2 regions of the Paraburkholderia sp. J11-2 genome follow, and region 1 is predicted to be linked to the other one. Evidence: riboswitches for the same ligand, from Rfam matches in the RefSeq annotation. Region 1 holds a riboswitch; the other holds the start of a gene.
What was found. A riboswitch is a leader RNA that binds a small molecule or an ion and turns the genes downstream of it on or off. The one in region 1 is predicted to bind manganese.

Region 2: it holds a riboswitch for manganese, as region 1 does, so the genes downstream of both, U5A57_RS36025 (sodium:calcium antiporter) here and U5A57_RS22580 (TMEM165/GDT1 family protein) in region 1, are expected to answer to the same signal.

The regions. Positions count from the first base shown of each region.
Region 1 covers NZ_CAJMYY010000016.1:58,959-66,602, forward strand. Annotated here, with positions in the region: gene xdhC (xanthine dehydrogenase accessory protein XdhC) at 1-774, shown strand, start outside; gene U5A57_RS22570 (adenosine deaminase) at 815-1,888, shown strand; gene guaD (guanine deaminase) at 2,082-3,389, shown strand; yybP-ykoY riboswitch at 3,436-3,591, shown strand; gene U5A57_RS22580 (TMEM165/GDT1 family protein) at 3,684-4,256, shown strand; gene U5A57_RS22585 (DUF4136 domain-containing protein) at 4,262-4,948, opposite strand; gene pepN (aminopeptidase N) at 5,327-7,644, shown strand, end outside.
Region 2 covers NZ_CAJMYY010000037.1:54,076-61,719, reverse strand. Annotated here, with positions in the region: gene U5A57_RS36050 (efflux RND transporter permease subunit) at 1-8, opposite strand, end outside; gene U5A57_RS36045 (response regulator transcription factor) at 204-878, opposite strand; gene U5A57_RS36040 (LysR family transcriptional regulator) at 926-1,861, opposite strand; gene U5A57_RS36035 (hypothetical protein) at 1,991-2,380, opposite strand; gene U5A57_RS36030 (HPP family protein) at 2,945-4,033, shown strand; gene U5A57_RS36025 (sodium:calcium antiporter) at 4,051-5,049, opposite strand; yybP-ykoY riboswitch at 5,123-5,329, opposite strand; gene U5A57_RS36020 (porin) at 5,392-6,564, opposite strand; gene U5A57_RS36015 (DUF4148 domain-containing protein) at 7,014-7,244, shown strand; gene U5A57_RS36010 (methyltransferase domain-containing protein) at 7,610-7,644, shown strand, end outside.

The sequences.
Region 1 (7,644 bases):
GTGCTCGCGTTCGAGCGCCTCGACGTAGCCGATCTGGGCTGGCTCGCCACGCTCGCGCGCCGCCTCGCGGCAGGCGCGTCGACCGTGCGTAGCGTATCATTCCGCTCCTCGCGGAACGGGAGCCCCGAGGGCGAAGGCACCGCAGCCGATCCGGCCATGCTCTCCGAGCCGGAAGCGGGCGTGGAAGCGCCCGACTGCCTGCTTTGGGAAACGGGCGGCACACTGCTCCTCACCGAGACGATCGCGCCGAACGACTTTCCCGTCGTGCTGTTCGGCGCGGGCCATGTGGGCGCGGCGCTCGTGCGCGTGCTCGGCACGCTGCCCTGCCGCGTGCTGTGGGTCGACGAGCGCGACGCCGCGTTTCCGACGCCCGAGGCATTCGCGCTGCTGGGCGCGCCCAACGTCGCGATCGACGCCAACGACGCGCCCGACGAAGCCGTCGACACCGCCCCACCCGGCACCAGTTTCATCGTGATGACGCACGATCATTCGCGCGACCTCGATCTCGCCGAGCGCATCCTGCGCCGCGGCGACTTCGTGTTCTTCGGCATGATCGGCTCGCACACGAAGCGCAAGCAGTTCGAGCACCGGCTCGCCGCACGCGGCATCGACCCCATGCAGATCGCGCGCATGAACTGCCCGCTCGGCGTGGACGGCATCGTCGACAAGTCGCCTGAAGTCATCGCCGTCTCGGCTGCCGCGCAACTGCTGCAGGCCATCGAGGCAGCGAAGCTGGCGAGCGCGGCACATGTTCCCGCCACCCATTCCGCGTGATGTCAAACACTGAAGAACCCATAAGCGAATCGAAACGAACATGACGATCACGATCCCGGCCAACCCCGCCGCCAACACCGCCGCGAGCGCAACGGCACTCGTCGAAAAGGCCGCCAACGCGCCGAAGGCGGAGCTGCACATCCATATCGAAGGCTCGCTCGAACCCGAGCTGATCTTCGCGCTCGCACAGCGCAACAACGTGAAGCTCGCGTACGACTCGATCGACGCGCTGCGCGCCGCCTATGCGTTCACCGACCTGCAGTCGTTTCTCGACATCTACTACGCAGGCGCGAGCGTACTGCTCACGGAGCAGGACTTCTACGACATGACGATGGCGTACTGCGAGCGCGCGCTCGCCGACAATGTCGTGCACACCGAAATATTCTTCGACCCGCAAACGCATACCGAACGCGGCGTGCCGATCGAAACCGTGGTCGCGGGCATCGACCGCGCGCTCGCCGACGCCGAAAAGCGCGGCCTCACGAGCAAGCTGATCCTGTGCTTCCTGCGCCACCTGAGCGAAGCCGATGCGCTCGCCACCTTCGACGCCGCGCAGCCGCTTTTCGCGCGCCATGCGCGCCTGATCGGCGTGGGCCTCGACTCGTCCGAGCGCGGCCACCCGCCCTCGAAGTTCGAGCGCGTGTTCGAGAAAGCACGCGCGATGGGCCTGAAGCTCGTCGCGCACGCGGGCGAGGAAGGCCCGCCCTCGTACATCTACGAAGCGCTCGATCTGCTCAAGGTCGATCGCGTCGATCACGGCGTGCGCAGCATTGAAGATCCTGCGCTCGTCACGCGTCTGGCCGACACACGCGTGGCCCTGACCGTGTGCCCGCTTTCGAACACCAAACTGTGCGTGTTCGACGACATGACGCAGCACACGCTCAAGCAATTGCTCGACAAAGGCGTTGCGGTGACCGTCAATTCCGACGATCCCGCCTACTTCGGCGGCTACGTCAACGAGAACTACCGCGCCATCATCGAAGCGCTCAAGCTCGACGACGACGAGGTGTACACGATCCTGCGCAACGGCTTCGAGGCTTCGTTCGTGACGCCCGAAGAGCGCGCCGCGCTGATCGCGAAGCTCGACGCGAACTGGAAGCGCACAACGGCTTAAAGCGTGCACTAACGCGCGAACAAAAACGCGGACTCGTCCGCACAGCAAGCCCCAGCCCGGGCTGTCACACGAATCCGGTCCAGCGCGCGAGCGCCGGACCGTGGGCCCTCTCGCGCCTCGTTTTCAGGAGCGGCGCGCGACATGCGGGGCATGCATTGGACGAATACCTGAATTTATCGGAGACGAAGTTCCCATGACTCAATCGGCTTACCGCGCAAAACTGTTGACGTTCACCGGCGATCCCGCGCAATCGTCCGACGCCGCGGTCTTCAACGAAGACGGCGTCGTGATCGTTGAAGACGGCCACGTGCTCGCCTCGGGCGCGTGGTCCGCGCTCACGTCGCGCGTGAGCGAAGGCGCAACAGTCCATGACCTGCGCGACAAGCTGATCGTGCCGGGCTTCATCGACACGCACATCCACTATCCGCAGACGGACATGATCGCGTCGCCCGCGCCGGGCCTCCTGCCGTGGCTGGACACCTACACGTTCCCGACCGAGCGCGGCTTCGAAAACGAAGCGGTGGCGCAGGACACGGCGCGCTTTTTCGTCGATGAACTGCTCGCCTGCGGCACGACCACGGCGCTCGTGTATTGCACCGTGCACAAGCAGTCCGCCGATGCGCTCTTCACCGCGAGCGAAGCGAAGAACCTGCGCATGGTCGCGGGCAAGGTGCTGATGGACCGCCATTGCCCCGAGTTCCTGCGCGATACGCCGCAAACGGGCTACGACGACAGCGCCGAGCTGATCGAGCGCTGGCACAACCGCGGGCGCCAGATGTACGCGCTCACGCCGCGCTTTGCGCCCACCTCGACCGAAGCGCAGCTCGAAGCGTGCGGCGCGCTCGCGAAGGCGCACGGCGACATCTTCATCCAGAGCCATGTGGCTGAAAACCCGGATGAGGTGAAGTGGGTCAAGGAACTGTTCCCGGGTCATCGCAGCTACCTCGATGTGTACGATCACTACGGACTCCTGCGCAAGCGCGCGGTGTACGGCCACTGCATCTGGCTCGACGACGAAGACCGCCGCCGCATGGCGGACACCGGCACGGTTGCCGCGCACTGCCCGACCTCGAACCTGTTCCTCGGCAGCGGACTGTTCGACTTCGACAAGGCGGGCGCATCGTCGATGCCCGTGACGCTCGCCACCGACGTGGGCGGCGGCACCTCGTTCTCGATGCTGCAAACCATGAACGAGGCGCACAAGGTCGCGCGCATGGGCGGCCACCATCTCACGGCCACGCGCATGTTCTGGCTCGCGACAGCGGGCGCGGCCCACGCGCTCGATCTCGCCGACAAGATCGGCACGCTCGCGCCCGGCAGCGAAGCGGACTTCGTCGTGCTCGATGCGCAGTCCACGCCGCTGCTCGCGCGGCGTACGGCGCGCGCCGAATCGCTGGAAGAATTGCTGTTCGCGCTCGCCCTGCTCGGCGACGACCGCGCCGTGTTCGAGACGTACGCGGCGGGCAAACGCGTGCACAGCCGCGACGGCGCGCACCGCTGAAAGCCCCGCCCGGCGCGGGTTGCAGGGAAAACCTGCATGGTATAATCCGCGCCTCATTGGGGAGTAGCCGCCTCCGAATCGCGCCACAGTGCCGCAGCGCCGGTCTCAAGACCCCGCGCTTGCCGCGCGCGAATTCGCGGGGGCGTCCGTCAACAGACTTGGCCTGCGCGGCCATGGCGGACGCAGCCTTTATCCCGGGCCTGGCGAGACCGATGACCCATGACCGCCGCAACAGGGCCCGGCGGTGCGTGGGTCGTCGCTCGCACACACCACGGCCCGAGGATCCACCACAACGTGAACCAAGCTTTTCTGGTTTCCACCGGAGCCGTCGCGCTCGCCGAAATTGGCGACAAGACACAGCTGCTCTCGCTCGTGCTCGCGGCGCGCTACCGCAAACCCGTGCCGATCATTCTCGGCGTGCTCGTCGCCACGCTCGTCAACCACTCGGGCGCGGGCGCGCTCGGCACGTGGCTCGGCGCGCTCGTCACGCCCGGTGTGATGCGCTGGGCGCTCGCCGCCTCGTTTGTCGCCATGGGGCTGTGGATTCTCGTGCCGGACAAGCTCGAAGAAGGCGAAGCGAGCGGGAACCGCTCGCAGCTTGGCGTATTCGGCGCGACGGTCGTGACCTTCTTTCTCGCCGAGATGGGCGACAAGACGCAGATCGCCACCGTCGCGCTCGCCGCGCGCTTTCACGACTTCTTCGGCGTGGTGGCCGGCACGACGCTCGGCATGATGATCGCGAACGTGCCTGCAATCCTGCTCGGCGACCGCTTCGCCCACAAGCTGCCGACGAAGCTCGTGCATGCGATTGCGGCGGTGCTGTTCGTCGTGCTCGGCGTGCTCGCGATTCTGGGCGTGGGGTTCTGACGGGCCTATTTGGCGGGCGCAGCTGCGGCACCCTGCGCCGCTGCAGGCGAGGCCGCACTGGTCTCGTTCGGTGCGCCGCCGCCCTTGCCTAGCGGAATCTTGACCTCCGTCACGGTGCCGTTAGCTAGAGGGAAATTTCCCAGCGCGCTCTGCACGAGAAAGGGCATCACGCGCACGAGCGACGGATCGTCGCCGGAAGTGCGCGCAGTCACGTTGTAGACCTCCTTGCCGCTCGCCCTTTCGGTGATGCGAATGCCGAGCGCATGCGAATACACCGGATAGGTCTGGTTCACGTAGGCGGGCTGATACGGTCCCCACGCGCCCCACGGATTCCAGGGGCCCCAGTACGGGCCCGGCCAGGGGTTGTAGAACACGGGCTGCGCAACCGTCACCGTGTCGGTGCGGCTGCCGTAAGCGAGCCCCACGAGGTAGTGCGCCTGCGGTTCGGCCACGAGGCGGAACGCATGCGAAGCGAGCCCGTTGGCGACGAACTGCTCGTAGGTGCTCTGCTCGATGCTCTGGCTCTGCTCGGCGCTGCGTGTGAACGCAAAGGTGCGCGTGGCGTCGCTGCCGCCGTCCCATGCGGAGAAAGCGGTCACCTGGCTCGTCACGTAAGTCGTGCAGCCGGAGAGCGTGAGTGCGAGCGCCGCCAGCATCAGTAGGGCGCGGCGGGTCCATCGGTCGTGCATCATGGTCTTCTCGTCTTCATTCAGTTGGAAAGGTGCAGTCGTGGGGGCCGCTCTCTCCGATACGAACTTTGCGCCGCGCTTATTCCCTGTTGGTGCCCTGTCCGGTCCGTGCGCGCTTCACGCCGGTCGTGTCCTGTCTTGTGGCCCGCTTTGTAGTCTGTCACCGCGCGGCAGGGCCTGATCATACTGACTCGCGGCGCAGCGCGAAAGTTCGCGGGCCGAGCCCTGACGGACAAAGCGGCCCGAGCCTTTGTACAATGGGGCGAACCGCCGTGCTCCCGCGACGGCAGGCAGCGCCCTGCGGGCGCCCACGCCGCCGCGGCCGGCCAATCCGATCCACACGATCGATCCACACCGATCCGACACGCCCCTATCCAGACCATGTCCGATACTGCCACGCCCACCGTGATCCGCCGCGAAGACTACGCACCGCCCGCGTTTCTGATCGATACCGTCGACCTCGAATTCGACCTCGCGCCCGAGCGCACGGTCGTCAAGAGCACGTTGCGCGTGCGGCGCAATCCCGACGCGCAACCCACCGCGCATCTCGAACTCATGGGCGAGCAGCTCGAATTCATCGGCGCGGCGATCGACGGCAAACCGTACGCGAACGTGCGCACGCACGAGCACGGCCTCACGGTCGAGAACGTGCCCGAGGCGTTCGAGCTCACGCTCACCGGCGCGTGCGACCCGGCCGCCAACACCACGCTCTCGGGCCTTTACGTGTCGAGCGGCAACTTCTTCACGCAGTGCGAGGCCGAGGGCTTTCGCCGCATCACCTGGTTCCTCGACCGCCCCGACGTGATGGCGACCTACACGGTCACGCTGCGCGCCGACAAGCTCGCCTACCCGGTATTGCTCTCGAATGGCAACCTGATCGCGCAAGGCGACCTGGCCGACGGCCGTCACTATGCGAAATGGGAAGACCCGTTCCGCAAGCCGAGCTACCTGTTCGCGCTCGTGGCGGGCAAGCTCGTGGCGCTGGAAGAACGCATCCAGAGCCGCTCGGGCAAGGAAAAGCTGCTGCAGGTGTGGGTCGAGCCGCACGATCTCGACAAGACGCGCCACGCCATGGACTCGCTCATCCACTCGATCCACTGGGACGAGCAGCGCTTTGGGCTCGAACTCGACCTCGACCGCTTCATGATCGTTGCCGTGAGCGACTTCAACATGGGCGCGATGGAGAACAAGGGGCTCAACATCTTCAATACGAAGTACGTGCTCGCCAATCCCGAAACGGCCACCGATGTCGACTTCGCAAACATCGAAGCCGTGGTCGGCCATGAGTACTTTCACAACTGGACCGGCAACCGCGTGACCTGCCGCGACTGGTTCCAGCTGAGCCTGAAGGAAGGCCTCACGGTGTTCCGCGACCAGGAATTCTCGGCGGCGATGTCGGGCGGCGATGAAAACGAAGCTGCGCGCGCGACCAAGCGTATCGAGGACGTGCGCGTGCTGCGCCAGATGCAGTTCGCCGAAGACGCGGGCCCGATGGCGCACCCGGTGCGACCGGAGAGCTACGTCGAGATCAACAACTTCTACACGATGACCGTCTACGAGAAAGGCTCGGAAGTCGTGCGGATGTATCAAACGCTGCTCGGTCGCGACGGCTTCCGCAAGGGCATGGACCTGTACTTCCAGCGCCACGACGGCCAGGCCGTGACCTGCGACGACTTCCGCCACGCGATGGCCGACGCCAATGGCCGCGACCTCGCGCAGTTCGAGCGCTGGTACAGCCAGGCGGGCACGCCGCGTGTGAGCGTGACGACGAGCTACGACGAAGGCACGCGCTGCTACAGCGTGACGCTCACGCAGGGCTACGCCAACGGCTCGCCCGCCGCGCGCGAAACGCAAAAGGGCCCGCTGCACATTCCGTTTGCAATCGGCCTGATCGGCCCGGACGGCGCGGACCTGCCGCTGCGCCTCGAAGGCGAAGCCGCCGCGCACGGCACGACGCGCGTGCTGGAGCTGACCGACACGCAGCAGACCTTCACGTTCGCCGATGTGATGGCCAAGCCCCTGCCCTCGCTGCTGCGCAACTTCTCGGCGCCGGTCATCGTCGATTACGACTATGGCAATGACGAACTCGCTTTCCTGCTCGCGCACGACAGCGACGCGTTCAACCGCTGGGAAGCGGGCCAGCGCCTCGCGACGCGCGAACTGCTCGCGCTTGCTGCTCGCGCCGCCGCGGGCCAGCCGCTCGAAATCAACAGCGCGCTCGTCGATGCGTTCCGCCGCGTGCTGACCGACGAATCGCTCTCGCCGTCGTTCCGCGAGCTTGCGCTCATGCTGCCTTCGGAAACCTATCTTGCCGAGCAGATGGCCGAATCCGACCCGGCCGCCGTGCACGCGGCGCGCCAGTTCGTGCGCAAGCAACTGGCAACCGCACTGCAACGCGAGTGGCTCGCGGCCTATGAGCGCAATGTCACGCCGGGCGCGTACGAGCCGACGCCCGAGGCGGCCGGACACCGCGGTTTGAAGAACCTTGCGCTGTCCTATCTCTCGGAACTCGACGATGCCGCACAGGCGGTGCGCCTCGCCACGGCGCAATATGACGCGGCGAACAACATGACCGATCGTTCGGCGGCGCTTTCCGCACTGTTGAACGTGCAGGCGGCCGGCGGCGGCGACGTCGCGCGCAAGGCGCTCGAAGACTTCTATGTGCGCTTCGAGAAGGAACCGCTCGTCATCGACAAATG
Region 2 (7,644 bases), on a different contig from region 1:
TTCAGCATCAGATGGGGCTCCGTTCAGGCGTCAGGCTGCGCGCCACGCGTGGGGCAGCCGACGCCGGTATTGTGTCGGGCGCGTCCTAACACGCGGGAGCCAGGCAAATGAAAAAAGATTTAGCTGCATGCCGGTCTCATGATGCTTCAAGGACTACGAAATGAGGCGAAGCTGAGAGAGCGGCAGCAATATTGGAGATTGCGTCAGCCGAGCAGATAACCCGAGCCGCGTATCGTGCGGATGAGCGAAGGTTGGCCGGGCGTGTCCACGCGATTGCGCAGGCGTCCCACGTGAACATCCACGAGGTTGGTGCCGGGGTCGAAGCGGCCGCCCCACACGCCTTCGAAGATCATCGTGCGTGTGAGTACCTGGCCCGCGTGGCGCATCATGAATTCGAGCACGCGCAACTCGGTGGGACGCAGGCGCAGCACCTTGTCGCGGCAACTGAGCCGCCGCTTGACGAGATCGAGTTCGAGCGGCCCCACGCGCAGCACGGTTTCCGTCGTGGCCGGGCGCGTGCGCCGACGCACGAGCGCTTCGACGCGCGCAGACATCTCGTCGATCGAAAACGGCCGTGTGAGGTAGTCGTCGCAGCCGGCCCGCAAGCCCTGGATGCGTTCCTCGACGCCCGTGGTCGAACTCATCACGATCACCGGTGTTTCGATACCCACACCGCGCATGGTGGTGACGATCGTGAGACCGTCGAGATCGGGCAGGCGCCGTTCGAGCGCGACGACGTCATAGTCGCCCGCCATGACCATCGCAATGCCTTCGCGGCCAGAGCGGGCCACGTCCACGGTGAAGCCGGTGGAGGCGAGCGTGGGCACGACAGTACGCTCGGTAACGGCATCGTCTTCAATGGTTAGTATTCTGGGCATGGCTTTGCACCCGTTGTGACGAAAAGAACTAAAAACATCGGGCAGTATCAGGCAACTGCGCGCAGCGGCGTCGGCGCGGGCCGTGTCTGCGCCGCGTTCGTGCGGAACTGCTCGACCGCGAAGTCGATAAAGCTGCGGATCTTCATCGTTAGGTAGTTGCGGCCGGAATAGACGATCGAAATGTGCTGCACGCCGCCGTTCACGTCGAACGCGTTCAGCACGGGCAGGAGGGCGCCCCGGGCGAGGTCGTCGACCACGAGCGGGAGCGGCAGCAGTGCGATGCCCATGTCCGCGAGCGCGGCGGCGCGCACGGTCGCGTAGCCGTTGGCCGTCATCGGGCCGGTCACGTTGATGCGCTGCACGCCCTCGGCGTTCGAGAACTCCCAGTGGCGCGGCGCATTGGAAATCGCGAGCAGGCCGTGCCCGGCGAGTTCGGCAGGATTGCGCGGCATGCCGTGGCGCGCGAGCCACGCAGGCGTGGCCACGAGCATCTCCTTGATTGAAGTGAGCTTGCGGCTCACGAGTGAGGCGTTTACGCTTTGGCGGTCGGTAGCGAAGCACACGTCGAAGCCGCCTTCGATCAGGTCGATGTGCGTGTCATAGGCCGTCACGTCGAATTCCACGCGCGGATTGATTGCGCGATACGCGCCGAGCACGGCGGGGAGTCCGGAACTTGCGAACACGGCAGGCGCGGCGATGCGCAGCACGCCGCTCGGGTCGCGCGTGGCGCGCACGAGTTCCGACTCGACTTCATCGAGCTTTTCGATCACGGCGCGACAACCCTCCAGATACAGACGTCCGGCTTCGGTGAGCGAAAGGCTGCGTGTCGAGCGGTTCAAGAGGCGCATGTTCAGATGCGCTTCGAGCATGCCGACGCTGCGCGTGACGGCCGCAGCCGACATGCCGAGCTGCTTGCCGGCAAGGTTGAAGCTGCTCAGATCGACAACGCGCGTAAATACACGCATGGCTTGGAGCTGGTTCATGGGCGATATTCCTGGGCAGACGCGCCGGCACGAGGCCGAGCGCGGGCATCGACGCCGCACACAGCGGCGACGTTTCGTACACGCTGCATGCGTGATCGGACGGGAAGAATGAAGCGGCGCGAAGCGCGCCTAATTAGGCAGTGCTTGCGCGAAGACCTGCGCGTCGCGCTGCGCGGCGGCTTCGTGCGCCGAGAGCGCGGCCTTGAGGCGATGCGCGCTTTCGGTGGGAATCGCGAAACCCGCCCAGCCGAGACCGGTATGGCGCAGAAACACGACGGTGCCGTCGAAAAGGGGATTGCGTTCCGTGTACCAGCACGGATCGATCTCGAGCACGTATTGATGCGAGCGCAAAGGCTGCTCGGGTACCGCAGGCTGCATGTGCGCGCGCAGCTTGCTGAGTTCTTCGATCAGGCCATCGACATCGGGCGTGTCGAGCAGCGCAACCTGAGAGCCTATCTTCACACAAACCGCGTGCTGGCCGTATTCGTTGACGAGTTCGATCGACATCGGCTTTTGCATATTGCGTTCCTCGCTGTGCTGAAACTGGAAGGCATTATCGGTGGCCAATCGGAACGCATGATTTAAGTTGCGGCGCACTCCAGATGAAAACAAATTTAGAAAGCGACGATTCGCTTTCCTGTGATGGCGGCATTGCGTGCAGTGCGCGTGTTAATCATCCGGGCCGCCGGATGGCTATCCTTTCATGCCTCGCGATGCGTGCGTTCATTCGTATACGTGCTGTTTGCGCAGTTGCGGCGCGTGATTATTGCGCCCGCCGATCAGAAACGCTGCAATGAAAAGCAGAATGCCAATCATCGCAACGGTCGCCGGATGGTGAACAAGCATGGCAGTCCAAAGTAATTCAAAGCCATCGATTGCCCTGTCCGAAAGGCTGGCACTCGGGGCGGCGGCACTGACTAGGCAGCCCGCAAGCCCTCTGAGGTTAGCGCAAAGGCACACTGAGCGACGTGGCGGCTCCAAACATGCATACAGAATGAATTATATATGCGCTCAGAAATATCAATTGTTGATATTCGGCGGGCGTCGGTATTCTGGCTGACATACCGACCAGCAAGCCCCGCTATGACCCGCGCCACGCTCACCGAATGGCTGACGAGTTTCGTGCCCAACCCGGCTGCGCCGCCGTGGCGCGAACGCGTGAGGCGCTGCGGCGGGGCGATGATCGGCATCGCGTTCGCTGGGCTCGCAACCCATTTGATATTCGGCGCGGCGGGCGATATTCCGTTGCTCGTGGCGCCCATGGGCGCCTCCGCGGTGCTGCTCTTCGGCGCGTCGGACAGCCCGCTGGCGCAGCCGTGGTCGATTCTTGGCGGCAACTTCGTCTCCGCGCTGGTGGGCGTGGCGTGCGCGCAATGGATCGCGTCGCCCGTCGCGGCGGCTTCCGTCGCCGTGGCGCTCGCGATCTGCGCGATGTTCCTGTGCCGCTGCGTACATCCGCCTTCAGGCGCGGTCGCGCTCACGGCCGTGCTCGGCGGTCCCGCTGTGCACGCACTCGGCTTTCACTTCGTGCTTGCGCCGATCGCGTTCCAGTCCTTCGCCTTGCTGAGCGCTGCGCTCGCCTTCCACGCGCTGACCGGACACCGCTATCCGCGCGCCGCGTTTCGTGCTCCGCAGCAAGCCGCTGCCATGCCGCTTGCTGCGCTCTCGCAACATCGATTGCAGCCGCTGAACGTTCCGCAAAAATCGTTCGAACAACTAACTTGTGAGGAAATCATGTCGATTGGCTGTCCCGCTGTGCCCGCAACAATGGGGGCGCGGGCGGCGCACGACATGTTCCGCCGCCACGGCGCTTCGACGCTGCCGGTGGTCGACGCCATGGACCGCGTGGTTGGCGTCGTCACGCATCACGCGCTCGGCGATCTCGTGCAGGCGGCCGGCATCGAGCGATTCTGGAATGCACTGCGCCGCGCGGTGCTGCGCGAGTCGGCGCGCGTGGAGGAAACGGTCGAGGCGGTGATGGCGGCCGGCGTGCACGCGGTCCATCGGGCCACGCCGCTCGCGCATCTGGTGCCGATCTTCATCGAGCACGCCTATCACGACATTCCCGTCATGGACGACGCGAGGCGGCTCGTTGGCGTGGTCAGGCATTCGGACATGATCCGCTGGCTTCATCACCATGCGGGCGCCGCCCAGGCCGCCGCTGCGGCCTGAGGTAGCTCAGAACCGCGTCAAACCACGAACAGCAACGCCGCGAACACCACATAGAGCCAGCCGACATGCGTGAGCTGACGGCTGCGCACCTTCGGCGCACGAAACGCCCACTGCAGAAACAGAATGGCGACCATGGTCGTCACGGCCGCAAGAATCGAAGGCGTGCCGAGATGCCACGGCGTGAAGAAGAGGCCGAACGCCGTGGGAATCGTGGCCTGAATCATCATCGCGCCGCTGATGTTCGCAAGCGCGAGGCGCTCCTTGCCCTGACGCACCCAGATGATCGCGTTCATGATCTCGGGCAGTTCGGTTGCGATCGGGCTGAACAACACGGCGGTCAACTGCGGGCTCAGGCCGAGCCACGGCCCCACGGCGCTGATCTGCTGCACAAACAGATGCGAGGCCGCGAAGATCACCGCGAGCGCACCGAGCGTCTGCAGCAGAATCCACACCATGGCCGGATTCTCGTCGTGTGGGCGCAGCTTGAGCGGCTCGAGATCGCCTTCCACTTCGCCGCTGTCTTCGGCGGAAAGCTCCTTCCAGCAGTAGAACGCGTAGGCCGCGAGAAACGCGATGCCCAGCAGCGGCTTGAAGCTGAACAGCACGAGCCCGAGCGCGATCTTCGCGACGAAGATCGCAAGGAACCAGAGCTGGTCGCGGCGCAGGCGGCGCGTATTCACATCGACGGTGGTAGCGCGCTCGCGGCCCACGCGTTTCGCGGTGGCGAGCAGTGCGACGCCCACTACGGCATAGGCGATTGTGCTGAGCGCGAGCGGCCCGCCAATCGCGGCGCCCACGCCAATTTCCTTGTGTGCGGGGTCCCCACCGAAAGCGACCGCAACGAGCGTGACCACGCTCTCGGGCAACGCCGTGCCGAACGCGGCGAGGATCGTGCCGGTGGCGGTCTGCGTGACCTTGAGCTTTTGACCGAGCCACTCGACGCTATTGACGAAGGTCTCGCAGGACAAGTAGATGATGCCGGCCGAGGCAACGAGCAGGGCGAACGTCAAGATCATGACGAACGCTCCGTGGCGCAAATGAGAAGGTGATGCGGGGCGAGACGAGTCATTGTTATTGCCGTATTGTGCGAGCCGGGCACCGAAACCATGACGCTTCCCTTCGCCCGGCCCGGGTGAAAGGGAAAACGTCATAGGTCTCGTCAGGCCGCGCTTTGCAGCGATTCGCTGCAGTCACTCGCAATACGGCTGCCGACGCCATGGTGCAGGGGCACCAATTATGTTGACGGCGGCGCAACGCCCAGGTTGGCGTTGCAGACTACTCCCCTAAGACAGGGGGCGATTATAGCCGAAGTTCATGGCGGCGAGCGATTTTCCGGCGCACTCGCCGCTCGATGCGAATTAGAACTTGTGACGCAGGCCGACCATCGCCATGGCCTGCTTGTCGTTGGTCGCATCGTTGCCGAAGTCGCCGAACGAGGCGACCGCGTTGACGAGTTCGCCCGTCCCCGCATCGATCGTCTTGCCCGAAGCCTTCTGGTAGCCCGCGAGCACGTAGATGTCGGTGCGTTTGGAGAGGAAATAGTCGCCGCCGAGGCTGAACTGGTTGTAGCTCGCGTCTACGCCGTTGCCGTGACCCTTCGTGTAGTTGTAGCCGAAGCCCACGAGCGCGACCGGCGTGACCTGATAGTTGATGAAGGCCTGGCCCGTGTTGAACTTCGTGTTGCTGTTCGCGCCGGCCGCGCTCTGATAGTTCGCGTACTCAACGTTGCTGTACGCGAGACCTGCCGTTACCGGCCCGTACGTGTAGTCGCCGGCTGCACGAATGATCTGCAGCGAGTTCGCGGAGACGAAGCCGCCCGTAATGGCGGTGGAATCCACGTTCACATCGGTGTTCGGATTCAGGCCGTCGAACGTCGCGGCCGTGCCGCCGTTGCTGTTGGCCTTGAAGTAGCCCGCACCGAAGCCGAACGGACCATGGTTGTAAGCGGCCGCCACGGCCCATGTCTGTCCCGCGCCGGTGCTGCCGGGCTGGCCGCCGAACGCGTACATCGCGCTCATTTGCAGGCCCCCGATGTTAGGGCTCGCGTACTTGATCGAGTTGCTCGTGCGGTAGCTGTTGTCGTAGTTGTCCATGTCGCCCGGCGTGGCGAACGCGGACCCGAATGCGCCGTCGTTGGTGAGCGGTTGCAGCAAGTCGATGAGCGGATCGTACTGGCGGCCGAGCGTGACGGCGCCGGCGGTGTTCGAATTCAGGCCGACCATCGCCGTGCGGCCGAAGAGACGACCACCCTGGTTCTGCTTGCCGTTGTCGATATTGAAGCCGCTTTCGAGCTTGAAGATCGCCGAAAGGCCGTTGCCGAGATCCTCAGTGCCGCGCAGGCCCCAGAGGTTAGGCGACAGGTTGCCGGACATCATCTGGAACGTGCCGCCCGAGCCGTTCTTGCCTTGCTGGTTGCCGAACCAGGCAACGGAGGTGTCGAGCGAGCCGTAGAGCGTCACGCTGCTTTGCGCGTGGGCGATGGAGGCGAAGGTTGCCAGCGTAAAGGCGGCGGCGAGAGCGGTTTTTTTCATTGAATGATCTTCGTTGATGAGTGGCGTAGGTGAGAGTGAATTCGCTGCGCGCGAAGGCACGTGAAGACACGATGCGGGCCGGCGCCCCGAAATTCAGCGGCGATTATGCGTATCGCCCTGCATGGACGAATTTTAAAAACGGAAAGACTGAGTTTCAGAAAGCGCATGAGCGCCAATGCACCGTCAGTTCGGCATCACAAGGCCGTGGCGTGTACCGGCGTTGTTTTTTCGCGGCAAGTTTCTGTGATTGATGAGAATGCCTAAATAAATTTCGAAGCCGGTATTGGCAGATCTCTGGTTAAATATTTCTTCATTTTCGTGCGGATGTTTGGCGAAAGTCGCGCCTCTATCCTTGCCTCAAGAGCCGCAACGCGACTCGATGCCGGAGCGCTCAACGCTTGCGGCCCTGACCGATGACCCCGGCCGCGAGGCCGCACAGGAGAAACGAGGTGAAGATATTCCAGAGCGGCGTGTGCGTCGCAATCATGCTGTCGATATCGGCGCTTGCGCATGCACAGGCGGCGAGCGCACCACAAGCACCCGCGCAGCAGTTGGCGAGCGCACAAGTTCCCCAGACCGACGCGCCGGTCACGCGCGCACAGGTGCGCCACGAACTCGTGCACGCCGAGCGCGACGGACAACTCCAGACGCTCGATCGAACGCTGTACGCGCATCACTGACGCCGCTTGCGCAATTGCGTCGCGGCGAAACTGGCCGCGCGTCGTGACGGAACTTCGCACCGCGGCCAGTCAATGTCGGCTCACCCCATCCCGTTCATGAAATCACGCGTTCTTTCTTATGTATTGCGCGCCGCGCTGTGCGTTACGGTCGCTGCGGCCTTCTCCGGATGCGCGAACCTGCATCCGCAGCCCAACGGCCCCGGCGATTGCGTCGGGCCGGCCGGCTTTTGCGTGCCGTTCTTCGGTTCGTAGTTCTCGCGGCGGGTCTTTTCGCTGTCGTGTTCGCGCGCCGCTACGGGCTTCCAGCGGCGCGCATAATACGCGTTTGCGCGGCACATCCGCCATCCGCGCTGACCAGGAAACCCATGAATCGCGATATCCGCACCGACGCCGAAGTTCT